DNA from 2 places in the Streptomyces sp. NPDC005728 genome. Region 1 is predicted to be linked to the other one. Evidence: riboswitches for the same ligand, from Rfam matches in the RefSeq annotation. Region 1 holds a riboswitch; the other holds the start of a gene.

Region 1 (7,163 bases):
CGTGCGGTGCGCAGTTCGCCGGTCTGCGGGAAGGAGCCGATGGTCGTCGTCGGCAGCAGCGGCAGCTGCAGGTGTGCGCGCTGGGCCGCGTACCGCTCGGGGTACGGCTGGGAGCGGCGGGCGTCCGCTTCGGTGACGGCGGCGGCGCGGGCGCGGACGGCCGGGTCGTGGGTGATGGGGGAGCCGGCGCGGGAGGCCAGGTCGGCTCGGTTGGCGGACAGTTCGGCGGCGATGGCGTCCGGGCCACGGGTGAGTCCGCGGGCCAGGGTGACGATCTCGGCGGTCTTCTGCCGGGCGAAGGCGAGCCAGCGCCGGATCTGCGGCTCGATGTCCCGCTCCGCCGAGGCGTCGAGGGGGACGTGCAGGAGGGAGCAGGAGGCCGAGACGTCCACCCGATCGGCCAGGCCGAGCAGGGTGCCGAGCGTGGCCAGGGACTTCTCCAGGTCGTTGACCCAGACGTTGCGGCCGTTGACGACACCGGCGACCAGGCGCTTGCCGGGCAGCCCGCCGACGGCCGCGAGGGCGTCCAGGTTGGCGGCGGCCGCCTCGGTGAAGTCCAGCGCGAGTCCGTCCACCGGTGCCTTGGCCAGCACCGGCAGGGCCTCGCCGAGCGGCCCGAAGTAGGAGGCGACCAGCAGCCTGGGCCGGTCGCTGCGGGCACCGAGATCGCGGTAGGCGCGGGCCGCTGCGTTCAGCTCGGCCGGGCTGCGGTCCTGGACCAGGGCGGGCTCGTCCAGCTGGACCCACTCGGCACCTGCCGCGCGCAGGTCGGCGAGGACCTCGGCGTACACCGGAAGCAGCCGGTCGAGGAGGGTGAGCGGGTCGAAGCCGGCGGCCACGCCCGGCGCGGGCTTGGCGAGCAGCAGGTAGGTGACAGGGCCCACGAGAACGGGCCGGGCCTTGAGTCCCAGGGCGAGGGCCTCCTTGAGTTCCGCGACCTGCTTCGAGGCGTCGGCCGCGAACACCGTCTCCGGGCCCAGCTCCGGGACCAGGTAGTGGTAGTTGGTGTCGAACCACTTGGTCATCTCCAGCGGCGCCGCGTCCTGGGTGCCGCGGGCCATCGCGAAGTATCCGGCCAGCGGGTCGGCGGCCACGGCGTCCCGGTGGCGTGCGGGGATCGCGCCGACCATGACGGTGGTGTCGAGCACGTGGTCGTAGTACGAGAAGTCGCCGGTCGGCACTTCGTCGATGCCGGCGTCCGCCAGCTGCCGCCAGTGGGTGCGGCGCAGTTCGGCGGCGGTGGCGCGCAGGGTGTCGGCGGTGACGCGGCCCTTCCAGTGGCCCTCGATCGCCTTCTTCAGTTCGCGGCTCTGTCCCTGACGGGGGTAGCCGTACACGGTGGACCGTGCTGCCGCGGCTGCGGACTTGATGGTCACGGAGATCTCCTTCGCGAGATGAATCCCTGAGATCCCGGGGACGGGACGAGAGCGCGAAGGGGTGACGCACCGGACGGCAGCGGCCAGGCGCCGTCCGTTCGGTGTGTACGCCGACCCGCCCTCGAGGTCACCGGGATGTCCGCGCACGAGTGCTTCATACGCGGGCAGTTGGCAGGTCTTCGGACTCGCGGGCACGTCCTCACCGAGGACACCTACTGGCCGTCGCTTCCCAGGCCCTCCCGGACCCAGTGCGTATGACGGCGGTCGTTCCCGCTCACCGCTGCGGGGCAGTCCCGGATTTCCACCGGGTTCCCTCTTACGACGCATCCCGCCTGGCGGACGGGGCGAACCAGCTGCAGGAGCAAGCCTAAAGGGTGACGCGCACTGCCGGGGCGCCACCCCCTGCATTCGGTCCGTCCCCCGGGCCTCAGGGTCGGTCGTGGACGTGGAAACCCCGGCCGGTCTCGCGGGCCAGCAGTCGGGTGTTGCCGGTTCGGAGGAGCCCAGAAGTGTTGGGCGGGCCCTTCTCAGTCGTTGAGCAGCCGCCATGCGGTGAGGGCGAGTCTTGCCCGCATCAGCCCGGTGGGTTCGGTGAGTTCGATGTCCAGGACCTTTCCGATCTGCTCGAGTCGGCGGGCGACGCTGCTGTGGTGCAGGTGAAGGAGATCGGCTGCCCGTCGTAGGGAGCCGGCGGCGCAGTAGGTGTCCAGCGTCTCCAGGTCTGCGGGGTTGCCCGCCATTCGGGCGATGGCAGCCACGTCGGCGTTGTCTCGTACGGTGTCCTGGGATACCTGGGCGAGCAGCGTCAACGCCCCCAAGTCGTCGTAGTGGACGACCGGTTGGCGTGGGGTGGTGAAGCGGAGGGCGGTACGGGCCTCCCGCCAGGACCGATCGGGGCTTTCGGCGGCGCCGATGCCCGCGCGTACGCCTGCCGGGAACCGGTCCTGGTCCACTGTGGCCGCCAGGACGACACCCACGTCGGCGAGGGATGCCGCCTTCACCGGGCGGCCCGGGCAGAGCAGGGCGCCGATCTGGTCGAGCGGAAGCCGCGACCGTACGGCGACGACGTGGAGCGGCAGGCCGGCGGCGAAACCCAGGAGCCGTAGCGCCCTGACCCGGGCCGCCTCGTCGCTGTCGGAGCTGATCGCCAGTTCGACGAGGGCGGGGTCGGCCATGGTGGTGCGGGCCGGGCCGTACCGCTCGACGACCGCCGCGGCGGCGATGGCGAGCCGGTCCAGGAGCACTTCGTCGAGCGGATTGTGTGGGCCTGGGCGTTCCAGCCACACCGTGCCGATCTCCTCCTCGTCGAGGGTGATCGGCGCGGTGGTGGACGCGGGTGACGGCGGGGCGGACGCTTGCCTTCCGTCGGGTGCGACACGGATCACCTGTCCGGTGCCGTGGAGTCGGACCCCGGCCACGCACTCGGCCAGGCCCGCCGAGGCCCGGGCGAGCGCCGGGAGATCCACCCGCCGGCGCATGAGCGTGTCGTAGAACGCGACGATGCGGATCGCGCCGTCGACGTACGGGTCCAGTCCTGACAGCCGTACGGCCAGTGCCTCCATGACAGGAGGTTAGGGTCCCATGACCGGGAGGAGAAGCGCCGATCGGTGCGTGATCCGGGCGGGACGCCCGACAGTTGGCGGGTGATCTCCGGGGCGGCGCCGGTCAGGATGTCCGGCATGGATCCCGAACTCGAAGCATTCATCCCCTTGCTCCCCCGTACCGATCTGACCGACCCGGTCGCCTACCGAAAGATCTACGCCGAGCTCGCCGCCGCGCGGCCGGCGCCGGACACCGCGGGACTGGAGGTCGAGGACCGCACGGTGCCCGCCGATCCGGACGTGCCGGTGCGGGTGTACCGCCCGCGCCAGGCGCAAGGTGCCGTCGTCTGGCTGCACGGCGGCGGATGGGTCGTCGGTGACCTGGACACAGAGCAGCACTGGGCTGCGCCGATAGCCCACCTCTCCGGTGCGGTCGTGATCACCGTCGACTACCGCCTGGCGCCCGAGCACCGGTTCCCCGCCGCCCTGGACGACGTCTACGCCGTCCTGACCTGGACGCACGAACACGCGGCCGAACTCGGCATCGACCCGGACCGGATCGCGGTCGGAGGCCACAGCGCCGGCGCGAACCTCGCGACCGCAGTGGCGTTGCGGGCCCGCGACCAGCTGGGCCCGCCGATCCGCTTCCAACTGCTCAACGAAGCCATCCTCGACGACCGCCAACAGACATGGTCGGCACGGAACTTCACCGACACGCCCTGGAACACGCGTGCCGTACGCGCCGCGGCGTTGGGCCACTACCTGGGCTCCCAGCCCGCCACGCCGTACGCCGCTCCGGCGCGTGCCGACGACCTGTCCGGTCTGCCACCGGCCTACATCGCCACCGCGGAGTTCGACCCGAACCGCGACGAAGGCATCGACTACGCGCTGCGCCTGCTGCAGGCGGGCGTGTCGGTCGAGCTGCGCCAGTGGCCGGGCACCTTCCACGGGTCACTGGCGATCCAGACCGCCGACGTCTCGCAGCGGCAACTCGCCGAACTGGGCGCCGTCCTGCGCCGTGCCCTCACCGAGTGAAGTTGCGTCTCCCTTCACGAGGTGGGCGCGGTCTACACCCGTCCGTTCAGGCCTCGCTGCCCAGCGGGTGACGGAAGCCCTGGTCGGAGATGAGCCGGGCACCCTGGGTGAGTTCTGCGGCGAAGCGCTCCACGGCCTCGTACGGGAAGCGGTGGCTGGGGCCGCTGAGGGAGAGGGACGCGACGACCGGGCCGCCGCGGCCGGTCACGGGCACCGCCACGGCGGTCGGCCCCTCGTCCCACTCGCCGCTGCCGACGGCGTAGCCCCGCTCGGTCGCCTCCGCCGCCCAGGTCCGCAGCTGTGCGGCATGCCCCTCACCCTGGGGCGAGGCGGCGGCCACCCGGTGCAGGAGTGCCTCGGAGACGTCACGCAGCAGGACCTTCGAGGAGGCGCCGGCCGCGCCCTGTCCGCTGCGGCCGACGGACCGCGCCTGGTCCGCAACCTCGCCCCGAGCCCGACGGACGAAGCCGGCACCCGCGCCCAGCACGTGGCCTTCGCCGTGGACGACCTCGTCGCGGCGGTGCGCGGCTTCCACGCGGCGGGCGCCGACCTGCTGCGCGTCCCCGCCAATTACCACGACGACCTGCGGGCACGGTACGAATTCCCCGAGGGCGAGGTCGAGACATACCGCGAACTCGGCATCCTCTACGACCGGGACGAGCAGGGCGGCGAGTTCCGGCACTGGTACACGGAGACGGTCGGCCACGTCTTCTTCGAGTTCGTGCAGCGCACCGGCGGCTACCGCGGATACGGCGCCGCGAACGCCCCCATCCGGCTGGCCGCCCAGCGGAGGTAGTCCGCCGGACGGTGGGAGGCGCCGGCAGCCAGGAGAACCGCTGCCGAGGCGGCGCGCCGGGCGAGCGGTACGAGGGTGACGGCGAGCTCGCCCACCAGCCTGGCCAGGGCGAAGGCGGTCAAGCCCCGGCTCTCGTTGCCGCTGTCGGCCCGTGCGCCGATCAGCTGCGGCAACCACGTGCTCACCACGTGTACGAGGTGCAGGCCGCAGAACGAGGCCGGCCGCGGTAGAGAGGTCGCCTCATACGCCGGGGCAGACGTTCCGGTCGGCGACGGCCTCGGTTTGCTCCCGCTCGCCGCGCGGAACGTGGTCCAGCCACCCATGGAGCCCGCGTCGGCCGAGGTCAGGCCCAGAACGGAGTCGTCGAGCATGTGCGGCACGATGGCGCCCCTGGACGGCACGGCAGCGATCGTTTAGCCTCATTATCCAGAGTTGGAAAAATAGTCGAGATCAAAACGGTCGAGATCAATGGACGTCTGCGGGGGAGATCGCCATGGACCACGTCAGAGGCACCGCTGCGGCCACCGCGGACGAGCACCTCATCGGCGAAGCGGAGAAGATCGCCGTCGCCCTGGGCCGGATGTTCCCGGGCCTGTGCGAAGTGGTGCTGCACGACCTGCGCGACCCGCAGCACGCGATCCGGGCGATCGAGAACAACCTCTCCGGCCGCCGGGCCGGCGACTCCGCAACCGAGCTGGGGCTGGCCCGCATCGCTGACCCGCAGTACCCCAGCGTCATCCAGAACTACCCCAACCGGTTCCCCGACGGCCGCCCGGCGAAGAGCACGTCGATCGGCATCAAGAACAGCGCCGGCGAGTACATCGCGGCCCTGTGTCTGAACCTGGACGTCTCGGTGCTCTCGCCGGTCACACTCGCCCTGGCCAACCTCGTCGCCACCGACACCGAGCAGGGTGAGCAGGCACTGGAGACACTGCGGGACCGCAACGCCCGCGAGCTGCGCCAGACGGTCGAGACGCTCGCCGCCGAACGCGGCGGCACCCCGAGATCGCTGGGCCGGGAGGCCAAGAGGACGCTCGTCCGGCAGCTCCACACTGACGGTTACTTCGACTCCCGTGATGCGGCCCAGGCCATCGCCGACCTGCTCGGGGTGTCCCGGGCGACCGTCTACAACTACACCAAGTGAAGGGCCCCTCATGACTGCCGCTTCGCCCGTCACGTTCGACGACGTCCGTGAGGCCGCCGCGCGCCTCAAGGGCATCGCCCACCGCACCCCCGTACTCACCTCCCGCACGCTCGACTCACTCGTCGGCGCCGAGGTGTTCATCAAGTGCGAGAACTTCCAGCGGATCGGCGCCTTCAAGATCCGCGGCGCCTACAATGCGGCCGCCCAGCTCGCCCCCGAGCAACTGGCCAAGGGCATCGCCGCCTACTCCTCCGGAAACCACGCCCAGGCCACCGCCCTGGCCGCACGCGAACTGGGCACCAGCGCCGTCATCCTCATGCCCGAGGACGCCCCCCGCTCCAAGAGGGAGGCGACCGCGGGATACGGGGCGCAGATCGTGACGTACGACCGCTACACCCAGGACCGCACCGCCCTCGGCGAGGCGCTGGCCGAGGACCGCGGCCTGGTCCTGATCCCGCCCTACGACCACCCCCATGTCATCGCCGGCCAGGGCACCGCCGCCCTGGAACTCCTCGAGGACACCGGGGAACTCGACGCGCTCCTCGTGCCCGTCGGCGGCGGCGGCCTGATCGCCGGCAGTGCCACCGCCGCCAAGGCCCTGCACCCCGGCATCCGGATGATCGGCGTGGAGCCCGAAGCGGGCGACGACACGAAGCGCTCCCTGGAGAGCGGCGAGCGGGTCACCATCCCCGTGCCCCGCACCATCGCCGACGGCCAGGCGATCTCCACCCCCGGCGAGATCACCTTCGGCATCAACCAGCGTCTGGTCGACGCCGTCGCCCTTGTCAGCGACGAGGAGATCGTCCGCGCCATGAGGTTCGCCTTCGAGCGTCTGAAGATCGTCCTCGAACCCAGTGGCGCCACCGGCCTGGCCGCCCTCCTGGCCGGACGCGTCGAGGACCTTCCGCCCCGGATCGGCGTCATCGCCTCGGGCGGCAACATCGACGCCGAGCGGTTCAGCCGGCTCATCGGCGGCTGACCCGCAGCTCGGAGCCCGTACCCGGCCGTCCCGGAGGCGGTCGGGCACCCCGCCCGGACACGGCCTCTGCGACCCGGGACAATCTTCGCCATGACCGAAGGCACGGACGACGCCGGGAGCCGCCTGGACAGGATCGAGCGGCTGCTGGCGAGCGGTGAGCGCGATCTGGTCCCCGCGTGGCGGCGGGCGACGAGCGGTGAGCCGCGCTGGGCGGTGACCGCCGTGATCCTGGTGGCGGTCGCCCTCCAACTGCTGCTGCCGCACCGGCTCGCGCTCCAGCCGTACTGGGCGC
Region 2 (7,213 bases), on a different contig from region 1:
AGCCGGGAAGGCAGAGCATGAGCACCGACGTCGGCAGTGCGGAGAACGAGGCAGGGACGACCGTCCGTACCGCGCGCGTGCCCAAGTACTACCGCTTGAAGAAGCACCTGCTCGACATGACGGAGACACAGGCGCCGGGCACGCCGGTCCCGCCCGAGCGCACGCTGGCGGCCGAGTTCGACACCTCCCGCACCACCGTCCGCCAGGCCCTGCAGGAACTCGTCGTCGAGGGCCGGCTCGAACGCATCCAGGGCAAGGGCACCTTCGTCGCCAAGCCGAAGGTCTCGCAGGCACTGCAGCTCACCTCGTACACCGAGGACATGCGCGCCCAGGGCCTGGAGCCCACCTCGCAGCTGCTGGACATCGGCTACATCACCGCCGACGACCGGCTTGCCGAGCTGCTCGACATCACGGCCGGCGGACGCGTGCTGCGCATCGAGCGGCTGCGCATGGCCAACGGCGAGCCGATGGCGATCGAGACCACCCACCTGTCGGCCAAGCGCTTCCCGGCCCTCAGGCGCTCGCTGGTGAAGTACACCTCCCTGTACACCGCCCTCGCCGAGGTCTACGACGTCCATCTCGCCGAGGCCGAGGAGACCATCGAGACCTCGCTGGCCACCCCGCGCGAGGCAGGCCTGCTCGGCACCGACGTGGGCCTGCCGATGCTGATGCTCTCCCGCCACTCCCTGGACCACGAGGGCAAGCCGGTGGAGTGGGTGCGCTCCGTCTACCGAGGCGACCGGTACAAGTTCGTGGCGAGGCTCAAGCGCCCTCAGGACTGACCTGAGTTGGCGTCTTCACATCACAGACCCGAAATCGACATACCGATATGCGGACGAGGTCTTCCGCTGCGCTGACACCGTCACCTAGATTGCCTGCGCATTACAACAGATGATCAGCAAGGGGACGGAGCCGTGGCATGTCCGAAACACCCGAAGTGAGACCACCGGTCGTGACACCGGTCCGCGTGATCATCGGTCTGTGTCTCGTCGCGCCCTTCGCGGCGATGCTGTGGGTGGGCTCGTACGGCAAGACGGATCCCGCGTTCATCGGGATCCCGTTCTTCTACTGGTACCAGATGCTGTGGGTCGTCATCTCCACCGCACTCACGATGCTCGCCTACAAGCTGTGGCAGCGTGACCAGAGCGCCCGCAAGGCCACGCAGGACGAGGGAGCGACCCGATGAAGGACGGCGTCAACGGCGTCGCGCTCGGCGTCTTCATCTTCTTCTTCCTGGCCGTCACGGTCATGGGCTTCCTGGCCGCGCGCTGGCGCCGGCCCGACAACGAGCAGTCGCTGGACGAATGGGGCCTGGGCGGACGGTCGTTCGGCACCTGGATCACCTGGTTCCTGCTCGGCGGCGACCTGTACACGGCGTACACCTTCGTCGCCGTACCGGCGGCGATCTACGCGGCGGGCGCGGCCGGCTTCTTCGCGGTGCCGTACACGATCCTGGTCTACCCGCTGATCTTCACCTTCCTGCCCCGCCTGTGGTCGGTCTCGCACAAGCACGGCTACGTGACGACCTCGGACTTCGTGCGCGGCCGCTTCGGTTCCAAGGGCCTGTCGCTGGCCGTGGCGGTCACCGGCATCCTGGCGACGATGCCGTACATCGCGCTCCAACTGGTCGGCATCCAGGCCGTGCTGGACGTGATGGGCGTCGGTGGCGGCGAGAACACCAACTGGTTCGTCAAGGACCTGCCGCTGCTCATAGCCTTCGGCGTGCTGGCCGCGTACACGTACTCGTCGGGTCTGCGGGCCCCCGCGCTGATCGCGTTCGTGAAGGACACGCTGATCTACATCGTCATCGCGGTGGCGATCATCTACATCCCGATCAAGCTGGGCGGGTTCGACGACATCTTCGCCAAGGCGGGCGAGAAGTTCACGAAGGCGGGTGCGGGCGGGCTCGTGCCGGCCCCCGCGGGCCAGTGGACGTACGCCACGCTGGCGCTCGGTTCGGCGCTCGCGCTGTTCATGTACCCGCACTCGATCACCGCGACGCTGTCGTCCCGGAGCCGTGAGGTGATCCGGCGCAACACCACGATCCTGCCGCTGTACTCGCTGATGCTGGGCCTGCTCGCACTGCTCGGCTTCATGGCGATCGCGGCCGGGGTGAAGGTCACCAACGGACAGCTGGCGATCCCGCAGCTGTTCGAGGACATGTTCCCGGACTGGTTCGCGGGCGTGGCCTTCGCGGCGATCGGCATCGGCGCCCTCGTGCCCGCGGCCATCATGTCCATCGCGGCGGCGAACCTGTTCACCCGCAACATCTACAAGGACTTCATCAGGCCCGACGCCACGGCCGAGGAGGAGACCCGGGTCTCCAAGCTCGTGTCCCTGCTGGTGAAGGTGGGCGCGCTGGTCTTCGTCCTGACGATGGACAAGACGGTCGCCATCAACTTCCAGCTGCTGGGCGGCATCTGGATCCTGCAGACCTTCCCGGCCCTGGTCGGCGGCCTGTTCACACGCTGGCTCCACCGCTGGGCGCTGCTCGCCGGCTGGGCGGTCGGCATGGTCTACGGCACGGTCGCCGCGTACGGGATCGCCTCGCCGACGCAGAAGCACTTCGGCGGCAACTCCAAGGAGATCCCGGGCATCGGGGAGATCGGTTACATCGGTCTGACCGCGTTCGTGCTGAACGTCGTCGTCACCGTCGTCCTCACCTTCGTCCTGAAGGCCGTGAAGGCCCCCGAGGGTCTCGACGAGACCAGGCCGCAGGACTACACGGCGGACGCGGGCGACCCGGGCGTCGAGGTGGAGCTTCCGCCCGCCACGGCAGGAAGCACCCACTAGAGCCGCGCAGAGCGGGGCCGTATCGGATACGGCCCCGCCGCGTGGGCGCCACCAGCCACAGAGAACCCGCAGCGGGCCCCCGGAAAGCAGGACCACCGGCGGCCCGCCGTCGTGCACACTCGCACCATGGACATCCTCGTCAGGTCGGCCGAGCCCACCGAATACGCCGCTCTGGGCGAGATCACCGCCCAGGCCTACCTCCAGGACGGACTCCTCGACTTCGGCGAGAGCGACGCCTACCTCGGCGAGTTGCGAGACGTCGCGAAACGGGCCGCCGCGGCGGACGTCCTCGTGGCCGTCCGGAAGGACACGCTCCTCGGCGGCGCCACCTTCGTCCCCTCCGGCGGCCCCATGGCCGACATAGCGGGCCCGGGAGAGGCCGAGATCCGCATGCTCGCGGTCGCGCATGCCGGCCGCGGCCAGGGCGCCGGCGAGGCCCTCGTGCGCGCCTGCATCGACCGGGCACGCCGTACCGCAGGATGCACCCGCGTCGTCCTGTCCACGCAGGGCGCCATGCACAGCGCCCACCGCATCTACGAGCGCCTGGGTTTCGTTCGCACGCCCGAGCGGGACTGGAGCCCCCTTCCCCACCTGGCCGAGATCACTCTCCTCACCTATGAGTTGACCCTCTGAAGCGACAGCGACACAACATCTGGGGGTGACACGACAGCCCGGCACTAGATGTATGCTCGTCCTCGCTGTCGCCGCAGGGGAATCCGGTGCGAATCCGGAACTGTCCCGCAACGGTGTACTTGCGTGCATCCGCACGCCTGTCCAGTCCGAGGACCTGCCGGCAGCGCGCGCCCGGCCGTCCGGTCCGGGTGCCTTCAGACGTCCGGGCCTCGTGGAGTGGGCCGGTGGACGCGACGCCGTGCGCGCTCGTGCTGCCCCCTGCCCTCCGCCAGGCCCCCGTGCCGAGCGAGGGAGAGCCCCACGTGACCATCGCGCCAGCCGCCCCGGCTTCAGCCATCCAGGCGACCGGAGCCCCGGTGGAGACGGACGGTCCTGGTGCCGCGCTGCTGCGGACCCTGACCGAGCTGACCGCCGACCTCCCCGACGCCGACCCCGGCCGGGTCGCCGCGGCCGCGCTGCGGGGCCGGTCCGCGCGCGCGGACGAGACGGAGTTGCGCGAGCTGGCCACCGAGGCGGCCGCCGGACTCATCTCCGAGGACCCCGCCTACTCCCGGCTGGCCGCCCGGCTGCTGACCATCACCATCCGCACCGAGGCCGCCTCGCAGGGCGTGACGTCCTTCACCGAGTCCGTCGCCGTGGGCCACCGCGAGGGCCTGGTCGCCGACCGCACCGCGGAGTTCGTACGGCTGCACGCCGAGCGGCTGGACGCGCTGGTCGACGCGGCCGGCGACGACCGCTTCGGCTACTTCGGCCTGCGCACGCTGCACAGCCGCTACCTGCTGCGGCACCCCATCACCCGCCAGGTGATCGAGACGCCCCAGCACTTCATGCTGCGTGTCGCCGCGGGCCTCGCCGAGGACGACACGGCCCGCTCGGTGGACGAGGTCGCGGCGCTCTACGGGCTCATGAGCCGCCTCGACTACCTGCCCTCCTCCCCCACCCTGTTCAACTCCGGTACGCGGCACCCCCAGATGTCGTCCTGCTACCTCCTCGACTCCCCGCTGGACGAGCTGGACTCCATCTACGACCGCTACCACCAGGTCGCCCGCCTCTCCAAGCACGCCGGCGGCATCGGTCTGTCGTACAGCCGGATCCGTTCGCGCGGCTCCCTGATCCGCGGCACCAACGGGCACTCCAACGGCATCGTCCCGTTCCTGAAGACCCTGGACGCCTCCGTCGCCGCCGTGAACCAGGGCGGCCGGCGCAAGGGCGCGGCCGCGGTGTACCTGGAGACCTGGCACTCCGACATCGAGGAGTTCCTGGAGCTGCGCGACAACACCGGTGAGGACGCCCGCCGTACGCACAACCTCAACCTGGCGCACTGGGTCCCGGACGAGTTCATGCGCCGGGTCAACGCCGACGAGCAGTGGTCCCTGTTCTCCCCGGCGGACGTGCCGGAGCTGGTCGACCTGTGGGGCGAGGAGTTCGACGCGGCCTACCGCAGGGCCGAGGCCGACGGGCTGGCCCGGAAGACCATCCCGGCCCGCGACCTGTACGGCCGCATGATGCGCACCCTCGCGCAGACCGGCAACGGCTGGATGACCTTCAAGGACGCCGCCAACCGCACGGCCAACCAGACCGCCGAGCCGGGCCACGTCATCCACTCCTCCAACCTGTGCACGGAGATCCTGGAGGTCACGGACGACGGCGAGACGGCGGTCTGCAACCTGGGTTCGGTCAACCTCGGTGCGTTCGTGGGCAACGGGGACATCGACTGGGAGCGTCTCGACGAGACGGTCCGCACGGCCGTCACCTTCCTCGACCGCGTGGTCGACATCAACTTCTACCCGACCGAGCAGGCGGGCCGCTCCAACGCGAAGTGGCGTCCGGTGGGCCTGGGCGCGATGGGTCTGCAGGACGTCTTCTTCAAGCTGCGTCTGCCCTTCGACTCGCCCGAGGCCAAGGCGCTGTCCACCCGGATCGCCGAGCGCATCATGCTCGCCGCGTACGAGGCCTCCGCCGACCTGGCCGAGCGCAACGGCCCGCTGCCGGCCTGGGAGAAGACCCGTACGGCCAAGGGCGTGCTGCACCCCGACCACTACGACGCCGAGCTGACCTGGCCCGAGCGGTGGGCGGCGCTGCGCGAGCGGATCGCCGCGGTCGGCATGCGCAACTCGCTGCTGCTGGCGATCGCGCCCACCGCCACCATCGCCTCCATCGCAGGCGTGTACGAGTGCATCGAGCCGCAGGTCTCCAACCTGTTCAAGCGCGAGACGCTGTCCGGCGAGTTCCTCCAGGTCAACTCCTACCTGGTGCAGGACCTCAAGGAGCTGGGCGTCTGGGACGCGCGCACCCGTGAGGCGCTGCGCGACTCCAACGGCTCGGTGCAGGGCTTCGCGTGGATCCCGGCGGACATCCGGGCGCTGTACCGCACGGCGTGGGAGATCCCGCAGCGCGGCCTGATCGACATGGCCGCGGCCCGCACCCCGTTCCTGGACCAGGCACAGTCCCTGAACCTCTTCCTGGAGACGCCGACCATCGGCAAGCTCTCCTCGATGTACGCGTACGCCTGGAAGTCGGGCCTGAAGACGACGTACTACCTGCGCTCGCGCCCGGCGACCCGCATCGCCCGCGCGGCACAGGCACCAGCGACCATCCCCGTCCAGCAGGTGGCCGACCCCGACGCCGTCGCCTGCTCCCTTGAGAACCCCGAGTCCTGCGAGGCCTGCCAGTAATGACCGTCCCGAACACCGAGAAGAACCTGCTCGACCCCGGCTTCGAGCTGACTCTGCGCCCCATGCGCTACCCGGACTTCTACGAGCGCTACCGGGACGCCATCAAGAACACCTGGACCGTCGAGGAGGTCGACCTCCACTCGGACGTCGCCGACCTGGCGAAACTGACGCCGTCGGAGCAGCACCTGATCGGCCGCCTGGTGGCCTTCTTCGCGACGGGCGACTCGATCGTCTCGAACAACCTGGTGCTGACGCTGTACAAGCACATCAACTCCCCGGAGGCGCGGCTGTACCTGAGCCGCCAGCTCTTCGAGGAGGCCGTGCACGTCCAGTTCTATCTGACGCTGCTCGACACCTACCTCCCGGACCCGGACGACCGCGCCGCCGCCTTCGCGGCCGTGGAGAACATCCCGTCCATCCGCGAGAAGGCCGAGTTCTGCTTCAAGTGGATGGACTCGGTGGAGAAGCTGGACCGCCTGGAGTCCAGGGCCGATCGCCGGCGCTTCCTGCTCAACCTCATCTGCTTCGCCGCGTGCATCGAGGGCCTGTTCTTCTACGGCGCCTTCGCGTACGTCTACTGGTTCCGCAGCCGGGGTCTGCTGCACGGTCTCGCCACCGGCACCAACTGGGTGTTCCGCGACGAGACGATGCACATGTCCTTCGCCTTCGACGTGGTCGACACCGTCCGCAAGGAGGAGCCGGACCTCTTCGACGACGAGCTGCAGCAGCAGGTCACCGACATGCTGGCGGAGGCCGTCGAGGCCGAGCTGCAGTTCGCGCGCGACCTGTGCGGTGACGGCCTCCCCGGTATGAACACCGAGTCGATGCGGCAGTACCTGGAGTGCGTCGCCGACCAGCGCCTGACGCGCCTCGGCTTCGCCCCGGTGTACGGCTCGGAGAACCCGTTCTCCTTCATGGAGCTGCAGGGCGTTCAGGAGCTGACGAACTTCTTCGAGCGCCGCCCGTCGGCGTACCAGGTCGCCGTGGAGGGCACGGTCGACCTGGACGAGGACTTCTGAGCCTCCTTTTCCCGCTGGCTCCCTCCGCGGTTCTCCTGGGCCTCCCTGAGCTGCCGGTCGATGCGCCTGTCGCGCACGATGCCGAGCACGGAC

Evidence for each region. A riboswitch is a leader RNA that binds a small molecule or an ion and turns the genes downstream of it on or off. The one in region 1 is predicted to bind cobalamin.
Region 2: it holds a riboswitch for cobalamin, as region 1 does, so the genes downstream of both, ABZ471_RS13810 (ribonucleoside-diphosphate reductase subunit alpha) here and metE (5-methyltetrahydropteroyltriglutamate--homocysteine S-methyltransferase) in region 1, are expected to answer to the same signal.

What each region holds. Positions count from the first base shown of each region.
Region 1 is NZ_JBEXYL010000191.1:161-7,323, forward strand. It holds partial or broken gene metE (5-methyltetrahydropteroyltriglutamate--homocysteine S-methyltransferase) at 1-1,376, opposite strand, end outside; cobalamin riboswitch at 1,529-1,745, opposite strand; gene ABZ471_RS46575 (helix-turn-helix domain-containing protein) at 1,904-2,938, opposite strand; gene ABZ471_RS46580 (alpha/beta hydrolase) at 3,056-3,952, shown strand; gene ABZ471_RS46585 (IclR family transcriptional regulator C-terminal domain-containing protein) at 3,999-4,439, opposite strand; partial or broken gene ABZ471_RS46590 (sugar phosphate isomerase/epimerase and 4-hydroxyphenylpyruvate domain-containing protein) at 4,350-4,748, shown strand; gene ABZ471_RS46595 (hypothetical protein) at 4,691-5,149, opposite strand; gene ABZ471_RS46600 (PAS domain-containing protein) at 5,242-5,892, shown strand; gene ABZ471_RS46605 (threo-3-hydroxy-L-aspartate ammonia-lyase) at 5,903-6,871, shown strand; gene ABZ471_RS46610 (hypothetical protein) at 6,962-7,163, shown strand, end outside.
Region 2 is NZ_JBEXYL010000016.1:24,626-31,838, reverse strand. It holds gene ABZ471_RS13830 (GntR family transcriptional regulator) at 18-782, shown strand; gene ABZ471_RS13825 (DUF3311 domain-containing protein) at 920-1,186, shown strand; gene mctP (monocarboxylate uptake permease MctP) at 1,183-2,793, shown strand; gene ABZ471_RS13815 (GNAT family N-acetyltransferase) at 2,920-3,426, shown strand; cobalamin riboswitch at 3,466-3,603, shown strand; gene ABZ471_RS13810 (ribonucleoside-diphosphate reductase subunit alpha) at 3,729-6,101, shown strand; gene ABZ471_RS13805 (ribonucleotide-diphosphate reductase subunit beta) at 6,101-7,120, shown strand; gene ABZ471_RS13800 (hypothetical protein) at 7,033-7,213, opposite strand, start outside.